One region of the Gordonia bronchialis DSM 43247 genome, then DNA from elsewhere that is predicted to be linked to it. Evidence: predicted binding sites of a transcription regulator. Region 1 holds the regulator's gene; the other holds the start of a gene.

Region 1 (5,394 bases):
AGCTCCCACGGTGGCTTGCGTCAGCCCGCGCACACGCCCGCCGATGGCGTGCAGACTCGCCGAGTTCTGGGCGGCCAGCAGACTCGCGATCGGCAGGCTGTTGGTGATGAGGGTGAGCCGACGGTCACGGGGGAGGGCGACCGCGGCCTGGTAGGTGGTGGTGCCGGCATCGAAGAACACCGACCCGCCGTCGGGTGGCAGGAACCGAACCGCAGTGCGCCCGATCGCTGCCTTCTCGTCGGTCTGGGTGACCTCGCGCTCGTCGATGCCGCGTTCCCCGATGACCCGCATCACGCCGGCGCGGACCGCTCCGCCGTGGACCCGTTGCAGGTGTCCGGCGCGTTCGAGGGCGGCGAGGTCGCGGCGCACCGTCTCACTGGTGACCTCGAATCTGGTGGCCAGCGCGGCGACCGACGCACGGCCGTTGGCGCGCACCTGCTCGGCTATCGCCTGCTGTCGTTCTTCGGCGTACAACACCGCTCCGATCTGTGCTGGAACCGTCTGCGCTCTGGCTTCGATTGTGTGGGAACTTCGATGTGTGTTGGAACTTCGATTGCGTGGGAAAGTGTGGCATTGCTTGTGGGTTCATCTTTGTTTACGCCTGTTTGCGTTGACAAGTCAAGCATTTCTTGTAACTTTGATCACGGGCGTTGAAATCGGCGAGCACCAGTCACACACGACCGGGTGGTCGCCACCGGCGCGACCGTGATCACCTGGATGGGACGCGCCGGCCTGTTGTGCACACGCGACCGGGAGGTCGTATGAGGCGCCGGCACGGCGCGCCGGACGAGACGACGATCGAGAGGGGTCCTCAGTGACCGAGACACTGGCGGGGTCGACATTGCAGGGCACACCGGTCGTCGGAGGGTTGGCCTATGGGCCGGCCATCTGGCCGGGTGAGCGGCCGTCCCACGACCCGGAGACCCTGGGCGTGGGCACCGAGGTCGCCGAGGCCGATCGGGAATCGGAGATCGGACGGTTCACCGACGCCGCCGGCGTCGTCGCGGGACGCCTGCGCGACCGAGCGTCACATAGTTCCGGCGCGGCGGCGGAGGTGCTGGCGGCCACCGCCGGCCTCGCCGAGGACCGCGGCTGGATCGGCGCGGCATCCGGATTGATCCGCAAGGGCGCAACGGCACCCGCTGCGGCGGCCGCGGCCACCGAGCAGTTCGCGACCATGTTCACCAAGCTCGGCGGGTTGATGGCCGAACGCGTCACCGACCTCAACGACGTGCGAGACCGCGTTCTCGCCGAACTGCTCGGGCTGCCCGAGCCGGGGGTCCCGGAACCCACCGAGCCGTCGGTTCTGCTGGCCGACGACCTCGCGCCCGCGGACACCGCAGGACTCGATCCGTCGACCACCGTCGCACTCGTCACCCGCTTCGGCGGACCGACCAGCCACACCGCCATCATCGCTCGTCAGCTCGGAATCCCCTGTGTGGTGGCCGTTTCCGGTCTCTCCGAGGTTCAGGCCGGTACCCCCGTCCTGGTCGACGGCAACCGCGGCACCCTGGCTATCGAGCCCGACGAGGCCTCGGCACGCGCTCAGGTCGAGGCGAGTAGACGGCATGCGCAGGCGGTGTCGGGATGGCAGGGCCCCGGCCGGACCGCGGACGGACACGAGGTCTCGGTCCTGGCCAACGTCGCCGACGGGGCATCGGCCCGCACGGCCACGAAATATCCGGTCGAGGGAATCGGGCTGTTCCGCACCGAACTCGCCTTTCTCGACCGCGCCGATGAGCCCTCGGTGGACGAGCAGGCCCGCATCTACGGTGAGGTGCTCGAGGCCTTCGCCGGCAAGAAGGTGGTGGTGCGCAGTCTCGACGCCGGTTCGGACAAGCCACTGAAGTTCGTCAACCACAAGGACGAGGCGAATCCCGCCCTCGGTGTGCGCGGCGACCGCATCGCGATCGAGAATCCCGACATTCGCGCCCACCAGCTCGATGCCATCGCCCAGGCAGCGGCCGCACTCAACACCACGCCGTGGGTGATGGCACCGATGATCGCTAGTCCCCGGGAGGCGGCGGCCTTTGCCGCGGAGGTTCGCGGCCGGGGCATGGTGCCCGGCGTGATGGTGGAGATCCCGGCAGCGGCCATCCTGGCCCACGCCATCCTGGCCGAGGTGGACTTCGTGTCGATCGGCACCAACGATCTGACGCAGTACACGATGGCCGCCGACCGGATGTCGGCCGACCTCGCCGCCCTGACCGATCCCTGGCAACCGGCCGTACTCAAACTCATCGAGAGTGTCGCGACCGCCGGTCAGGAGCTCGGCAAGTCGGTGGGGGTCTGCGGCGAGGCCGCCGCCGACCCGAACCTGGCATGCGTGCTCACCGGACTCGGGGTGACCTCCCTGTCGAGCGCGCCGGTCGCCGCAGCCGGCGTGGGCGCACGATTGGCCGAGGTCACCCTGGACGATTGCCGCGCGGCGGCCGCGGCCGCGCTGGCCACCGCCGACCCCGGCGATGCGCGTGCGGCCGCGGCCGAGGTGCTCGACGCCGCCGCGACACGGCACGCGACCGCGGTCTGACCGGTGTGACCGATCAGACCCGCGCGAGGTGAACTGCGTCGGATCTACACGCGGCGCATGACCGTGACGACCTTGCCGAGAATGGCGGCGTCGTCGCCGGGGATCGGCTGGAAGTGCTCGTTGTGCGGCATCAGCCAGATGTGGCCGTCCTTGCGCTTGAAGGTCTTCACCGTGGCCTCGCCGTCGATCATGGCGGCGACGATGTCGCCGTTGTCGGCGACGTTCTGCTGACGCACGACCACCCAGTCCCCGTCGCAGATGGCGGCGTCGATCATCGACTCGCCCACCACGCGCAGCAGGAACAGGGATCCGTCCCCGACGAGCTCACGCGGGAGCGGGAAGACATCTTCGACGGCCTCCTCGGCGAGGATCGGTCCACCGGCGGCGATCCGCCCGAGGACGGGTACGAACGTCGGTGTGGGCAGGTTCTCGGCCGACGGTGCGGGCTCGGATTCCTGGACGTTGACCGCGCGCGGGCGGTTGTGGTCCCGCTTGAGCAGGCCCTTGCGCTCGAGGGTGCGCAACTGATGCGCCACCGAGGAAGTGGACGTGAGGCCCACCGCGTCGCCGATCTCGCGGATGCTCGGCGGATATCCGCGCTCGCGCACGGACTTTCGGATCACGTCGAGCACCCCCCGCTGACGCGGGGTCAGCGACGCCTCGGCGACGATCGGATCGGCGGGGGTGGTGTCCTGATCGCGATCGGCGCCGCGGGCGCCGGTGCGCTTCGGCCGTGAGTCGCTCATCTGGTTGATTCCTCTCTCTGGCCGCCGCGGTGCGGCGGGATGACATGCCGGTGGTGGACCGCCGGGGGCGGCCATTTGTCGGTACCGGCCGGCAGGGTGTGGCTGTGCTCTTCGTCGGCGGGCTTCTGACTGGTGTCCATCGCGCTGATCTGAATGTCGCCGGTCTCCGTTTCGCTGTCTGTGGCCGAGCCTAGCGGAGTGTTCGGACATCTTCAAACATCTGTTCGACGTGTCGCGAGACATTGTCGGAGGCGCGTGGTACAACTCGAACATCAGTTCATCGAACACGTGGGCGACGTCGATCACGGGTCCGATGACTGCCGACAGACCATCCCAGATGGTCGTCCCACCAGGGACGATCCCGAGTTCGGAGGCCACCATGAGCATCGCCACCATGAGCCCGCGCACCGTCGGTTCGTCGCGAGTCGAGCGCGCTACTCGTCCTGATGTTCCCCTGCGGACACCGTCCGCACCGAGTGTCACGACGCCTGATCCGACCAGCCGGCGTCCGGCCACCCACCCGCGCAGCACCCCGCGTCGAACCGCCCGGCCGGCGCCGGACGCGGCGGGGCGCACCCGCCGTCCGGCGGGGCGCACCGACCGGCCCGCGGACCTGACCGCGGCAGGAGTCGGTGCGGGCGGCACACGGTGCGCTCAGCCCGTCGGGCATCGCGGCGGGCGCACGCCCATCAGCGGTATCCACGCCCGTCGGCGTGCCACCGCGGTCGGCGTCCTCGTCGGGGTGGCGCTCGCGGTGACCGTCTGGGTGATCGGCATCGTCGGCAACAACTACGCCGATTCGGTGTCCCCGCAACCGGTCAGCACGCAGGTCGTCCACGTGCGGGCCGGGGATTCGTTGAGCAGCATCGCCGCCCGGGTGGCCCCGGACATGCCGCGTCAGACGGTCATCGACGAGATCGTCGAGCTGAATGACATGCCGTCCAGCGGACTTCGGGTCGGGCAGCCGCTGCTCACCCCCGCATACCGTTGATCGACGGGCGGTATCCTCGATGACACAGGGACCGGTCGGGAACCGACCCGGCGTGCGCATCGCATGTGCCGGCGCGTCCCGCGACAGGCGTGAGGAACAGATGCGCTGCCCCTTCTGCAAGAACGAGGACACCAAGGTCATCGACTCACGTGTCGCCGACGAGGGGCAGGCGATCCGGCGGCGCCGCGCATGCGCCGAATGCGGTCGCCGGTTCTCGACGGTCGAGAGTGCGGTGCTCGCGGTGGTCAAACGCAACGGTGTCACCGAGCCGTTCAGTCGCGAGAAGGTGATGCGCGGGGTTCGGCGGGCATGTCAGGGCCGTGAGGTCGGCGACGACGACCTCGCTCAGCTGGCACAGCAGGTGGAGGACGCCGTACGGGCCAGTGGCTCGGCCGAGATCCCCAGTAACGAGGTGGGTTTGGCGATCCTCGGACCGCTGCGGGACCTCGACGAGGTGGCGTACCTGCGGTTTGCGTCGGTGTATCGCTCCTTCGACTCGCTCGACGACTTCCAGCGCGAGATCGACGATCTGCAAGGCCGCACGGCCGACTCGGCGCAGGACGCCTCGGCGCATCCCGATCCGGTGTCAGCCGAGTCGGTCCAGAGTTCGTAGCGCGCGCTTCTCGGATACCGGATATGCGGTGCCGAGCCGCTGGGCGAAGACACCGACCCGCAATTCCTCGACGAGCCATTGGGCTTCCTCGTTGACCGCGTCGCGCCGGTTCTCGGGAACCTGGGCCAGGCGCTGATTCCAGCGCTGCGTCACGCGATCGATGATGGCCACGCCGGCCCGGTCCCGGTCGGCAGATGCCGGCAGGCCCTCGAGCCGGGTCTGCGCACCCAGCAGATAGCGACCGAGTTCAGCGAGGTGACGTCGCGGGGTGGCGCGGACGAAGCCGTCGAAGATCAGATGGTCGAGTTGCTCGGCGACGTCGTCGGCGGCCACCGATCCGGCATGCCGGTCGATGAGCGTGCGTAATGGTGCAACGGCACGCAGGGCGTCGACGGCCAGCGCGAAGTACTCGGGGGCCGCGGTGGACACCAGCGGACGCAGTTCGTCACGCAGTGCGTGAAAATCCTCCGGGGTGCGGATCGCGGCGATGGCGGGACGCTGCGCCGCGAGATCA
Region 2 (5,394 bases), 1.7 Mb from region 1:
ATGTAGCAGTCCCACTGCCAGTCGAACTGTTCCATCCACGTGGCACCGTTCCAGGTGTAGCGAGGCGGACGCGGGATCGTCGGGTTCGCAGCGGGCGGACCGTCGACCACCGTGGCCACACATTTCCCTGCCGAACAGCGCGTGGCGAAGGTGTACACGTTGGAGAAATCGGGTTCGCGCTGCCGGGCGGCGAGGCTGGTGCCGGTCTTCGACGCGGCGTAGCGCGTCAGGGTCCACTGGCCGTTCCAGCTGGGAGCCGCCTCTGCTGCGCCTGCTCCGATCACGAAACCGGTGGCGGTCAGCATTGCGGCGAGAATCATGACGACGGACGTACGCATGGTGGTGGTACAGCGCGATCCGGCGTCATCTGCAGCCCTATCGCGAAACCGCCGGAACATCGACCGCGCACCTGCGGGGCGTCGCCGCCCGTGATGGGTAACGTCGGAGGCCATGCAGGACAACGCGGTGAATTCATCCGACTCGACCGTAGGCGATGCCGGCCGACGCCGGTTCGAGCCGCCGTGCGGTCCGGTCCTCGGTGTCGTCGACGGGCTGGTCGTCCGCGCCAGATCCATCCGGTACGCCCGGGCCGACCGCTTCGCCCTGCCCGAGCGTGTCGACCGATGGATCGAGCCCCACGAGGCAACCTCGCCCGCACCGGCGTGCCCGCAGCTCCCGAGCCCGTATCTCGTGGAGACGCTCGGCGGCCCGGTGACCACCCAGACCCCCGACGAGGACTGCCTGCGCCTGACCGTCACCCGGCCCACCGACGACACCGGCGACCCACTGCCGGTGGTGGTGTGGGTGCACGGCGGGTCCTACGTGCTCGGCGCCGGTGACGACCCGCACTTCGACCCCGACGCGCTGGTGGCCGAGGAACGCATCGTCTTCGTCGCCGTGACCTATCGGCTGGGCATCTTCGGCTTCCTGGGTGACGGCAGTCCCGAGCGGCCGGCCAACCTGGGGTTACTCGACATCATGGCCGCGTTGGAGTGGGTCCAGGAAAACGTCGGAGCGTTCGGCGGCGATCCCGACCGCATCACCATGATGGGCCAGTCCGCCGGCGGCGATGCCATCGCGCATCTGCTGGCGGTGCCGGCCGAGCGGCGTCTGTTTCGCCGGGCGATCGTGCAGAGCGCCCCGTTGGGGTTGCGTCACAACCGGACTGCGATGACCACCCAGATGTTCGACCGGACCCGCCACCTCGACGCGTCGTCGTCGGTGGCGGAGATCCTGGACATCCAGGCCGAGTTGATCGCCGACGGCCCGCGCTACGGTCTCAAGGGTTTGATGGCCTTCGGTCCGCAGTACGGACACGACCCGCTACCCGCCGACGAGGACATCGAGAAGGCCTGGACGCGAGGCGCTTCGGGCATCGAACTGCTCATCGGGTACAACCGCGACGAGACCGACTACTTTCTGCCGCAGGTCCCGAGGATGGACGTTGTCGAGCGGGTACCGATCGTCGGCCCGTTGGTGCGTCGGCTGGTGTCGCGGACGGTCACCCGCATCGTCTACAGCCGCGACATCGACCGATTCGCCCGCGATCACGCAGCCGCGGGTGGGACGGCCATCCGGTACCGCATCGACTGGCACGTCCCCACCAGCGCCTACGGCGCGGCGCACTGCATCGAGTTACCGCTGCTCTTCGGCTCGGAGGCCGACTGGGAATCGGCAACCCTGCTGACCGGCGCGCCGTGGTCACAGATCGCCGACGACGGGCGGGTCCTGCGGTCCATCTGGGGACGATTCATCCGTGGCGAGGACCTGGGCGCGCAGGCCCCGCCGGAGGCCGCCGGGATCGTGTCCTATCGGCCGTTGCGCCCGCGGGTACCGAGCCAGTAGACGCCGAAGGACATCAGCGTCATGCCGATGAGCACGACGACCAGCGAGATCGTCATCGACACATAGCCTTGCGTGCGCGGATCGATGAACGGATAGAAATACCAGTCGACCACCGGGCCGCGGCTCAGGGTATAGACGCCGTAGATCAGCGGGATCGCCATCCAGGTCAGCCAGCTGCGATCGGGTAGTCGCCAGGCGCGCAACACGATCCAGTCGATCAGGATCACCAGTGGCATCACGCGGTGCATGACGTCATTGATCCAGTCGATGTTCAGGTTGACGTCTATCCCCGACAGCAGGAGCGCGTAGACGATCCCGGTGATGACCATCATCGTGGTGACCGCGCCCCGAACCCATTGCCAGGAAGGCGAGTTCGGTGCGATCAGCGCACCCACGAGGAGGACGATCACGGTGGCGACATTGCTGAGCACGGTGAAGTAGCTGAAGTAGTTGGCGAGGGTGAAGCCGGCTGCGCCCCATCGGTACACCGGCAGGGCGATCAGGGCGGCGCACCCGAGGGCGGCGAAGGCGAGTCGGAGCAGACGGGCCCACCAGAGCCGCGAGCGGTCGGTTGTCTGTCCGGGGTCGTCGGAAGTCGCAACCACCATGTCCACGATCCTTGCATGCCGGGTATCCGGAGTGCGTGATCCGTGGTCTGAGTGCTCGGCACGTGTCGCGTAGGGGGCCCGAATATGGTTGGACCGCAATACGTTTCAGATTAGTTCGAAATTGTGTGCGATTCCCCTTGCGCCCACCACGACCGCTCGGTACTGTCGAACATAGATTCGATACGGCGGGGAGGGGGTTCGGTGGCCGACAACAAGTACAACGTTCAGCCAGGCGATCAGCCGTTGCCGGATGACTCGCGTTCGTCGGCGGGGTTCGAGTCGTGGGAGGTGTGGCGGCCGGGTCAGGGGTGGGAGCCGGATCTGCCGCAGTCGTATGCGGCGTTGATGGCCGCGCGGATCGCGACCGGGCGCGATCCGGCACCGACTGTGGAGTCTGCGGAGTCGTCGGGCCCCGACGGTGATCTGCCGGCTCTGTATGCGTTGTTGGGGCAGGTGGTCGATCAGATCGCGGTGGCGGAGTCCTCGGGTTTGTCGGATGCGCAGGTCGTGGAGGTGGCCGAAGCCCATGAGCTGATCGCTCGCCGGTTGTGGGGGTTGGGGCATCGGCGGGTGATGGACATCTCGGACCGTGGTGCGTTCACGAAGACCGGCCATAAGTCGATCCGCCAGTTCATGGACGACCGGCTGCGTATCACTGATCTGCGTGGTCGGGTCGCGGCGATGGACGCGATCTGTGCCAAGTATTCGATGCAGGGTGAACGACTCACCCCGAAACATCCGTATCTGGCCGACGCGGTGGCTGAGGGCGCTCTCGGGCCAAGTCATGTGACTGCGGTGTTGGAGGCGCTCGACAAGATTCCCGCCGCAGTGATTCCGGAGAAGAAGCAGGCCGCGGAAATGCTGTTGGTCGATGCGGCCCGGTCGTGTACGCCCACCCAGATCGGGAAGGTGGGGCAGAAGATCCTGGGCTATCTGGATCCGGATGGATCGTTGACCGAGGACCGCGACCGGGCTCGGCGGCGCGGGATTCGTCTGTCGCCGCAGGATTCGCAGTTGATGTCGAAGATCGTCGGGCATCTGGATCCGGTCACCCGGGCCATGTTCGACATGGTGTTGGCGGCCTGGGCTGCGAAGGGCATGAACAACCCGGCCGATGAAGTCCCGTTGGTAGGACCGGTCGACGGGGTCGACGAACAACAGGTGGCCGAGGCCGCCGGGCGTGATGATCGCAGCCCGGAGCAACGCAACCATGATGCGTTGAAGGCGATCCTGCGCGCGGCGTTGGATGGTGGGGTGTTGGGTGCGTCGCATCGCGGCCTGCCGCCGCATCTGGTTGTGAAGATCACCGACTCCGAGTTGCGCGAGCAGGCCGGGGTCGGGGAAACCACCACCGGCGCGATGTTGCCGATCTCCGATGTCATCGCCTTGGCAGCCGAAGCCCAGCAGCATTTGGCGGTGTTCGCCGATCACACCGAAGCGCCCTTGTATTTGGGGCATGGGGAACGGTTGGCATCACGCGATCAGCGGTACATGATCTTCGCTCACCAACCCGGCTGCACCTGCCCGGGCTGCACCACCTCGACCGCCTACAGCGAAATCCACCACGCCGACAAAGACTGGGCCGACGGCGGCACCACCGACATCGACACCCTGACCACCGCGTGCGGGCCGCACAACCGGATGGTCGGCCCGAAACCCGGCCAGTACACCACCAGCGTCCTCACCGACGGGCCGGATGCCGGGCGGACGGCGTGGCGGTTGAACACCGAGGACGGGATGCCGCCGAATGAGGCGCGGATCAATCGGGTCAATGACATCGGCCCGCAGATCGTGGCCTACCTGAAAGTCATTCGTGTCCAACGCGAACACGACCAACAATCCCGGGCCGCGACGACCGCCCCGCTGATCCGGGATGTGCGGGACACCCCCGACAGTCGTCGTATCCGCCGGATGATCGCCGGCTGCTGGACCATCCGCCGCATCAACCTCGACAACGACGACCGCCTCCGAGCCGGACCCTGACCCCGCCCCACCGTCAGCACTCACCCCGCCACCAGCCACCGGTGGCGGGGCAGAAGCGCATGCGGCTACTACGCTCGACGACATGCGTGTCGCGACTTGGAATGTGAACTCGGTGAAGCAGCGCATCCCGCGGTTGTTGCCGTGGCTCGACGAGCGTCGACCCGACGTGGTGTGTCTGCAGGAGACCAAGCTGTCCGACGAGGCATTTCACGACGTACTCGGCGCCGACCTCGCCGAACGCGGTTATGCCATCGCCCATCACGGACAGGGGCAGTGGAACGGGGTTGCGTTGCTGTCGAAGGTGGGCCTCGACGACGTGACGACCGGATTCGACGACATGCCGGGCTACCCCGATCCCGCCACCTTGGAGGCGCGGGCGGTGTCCGCCGTGTGCGGGGGCCTGCGGATCTACTCCCTCTATGTGCCCAACGGCCGCGTTCCGGATTCCGACCATTACCGCTACAAACTGACCTGGCTTGCGGCACTGGCGAAGTCGATCAGCGAACCGTCGTCGACGCTGCTGTGTGGCGACATGAACATCGCGCCGGCCGACGCCGACGTCTTCGACCCCGACGCCTACGTGGGGCACACCCATGTCACCGAGCCCGAGCGGGCGGCGCTGTCCGCGTTCGCCGAGCTCGGTCTGCACGACGTGGTCCGTGACCGGTGGCCGGACTCCCGTGTCTTCAGCTATTGGGACTACCGCGCCGGGATGTTCCACAAGGATCTCGGCATGCGCATCGATCTCATCCTCGCCGGCGAAAGTGCCACCGACCGGGTCGCCGCGGCGTGGGTGGATCGCAAGGCGCGCAAGGGGACCAAGCCCAGCGATCACGCACCGGTGATCGTCGACCTCGACGAGGCGCCGGACGGTGACATCGGGCCAGTGGTCCCGCCGCCGTCGAATCCGGCCAAGCGTGGATCGTCGAAGGTGAAGCTGCCGCAGACGTCTCATGAA

What was found. Region 1 encodes LexA, which represses DNA repair genes until DNA is damaged. Its sites were predicted from a motif close to CGAACANNTGTTCG; they were not measured.
Region 2: a site for LexA is predicted at 2,620-2,633, ahead of GBRO_RS18940 (HNH endonuclease signature motif containing protein). Genes of this name have one in related genera too.

What each region holds. Positions count from the first base shown of each region.
Region 1 covers NC_013441.1:2,353,360-2,358,753, forward strand. The annotation lists gene GBRO_RS11015 (DeoR/GlpR family DNA-binding transcription regulator) at 1-474, opposite strand, end outside; gene GBRO_RS11020 (putative PEP-binding protein) at 815-2,530, shown strand; gene lexA (transcriptional repressor LexA) at 2,575-3,276, opposite strand; gene GBRO_RS11030 (LysM peptidoglycan-binding domain-containing protein) at 3,656-4,267, shown strand; gene nrdR (transcriptional regulator NrdR) at 4,368-4,880, shown strand; gene hrpA (ATP-dependent RNA helicase HrpA) at 4,854-5,394, opposite strand, start outside.
Region 2 covers NC_013441.1:4,094,877-4,100,270, reverse strand. The annotation lists gene GBRO_RS18955 (Rv2253 family sensor-like surface protein) at 1-338, opposite strand, end outside; gene GBRO_RS18950 (carboxylesterase family protein) at 466-1,845, shown strand; gene GBRO_RS18945 (Pr6Pr family membrane protein) at 1,809-2,453, opposite strand; gene GBRO_RS18940 (HNH endonuclease signature motif containing protein) at 2,655-4,436, shown strand; gene GBRO_RS18935 (exodeoxyribonuclease III) at 4,519-5,394, shown strand, end outside; gene GBRO_RS18930 (hypothetical protein) at 5,390-5,394, shown strand, end outside.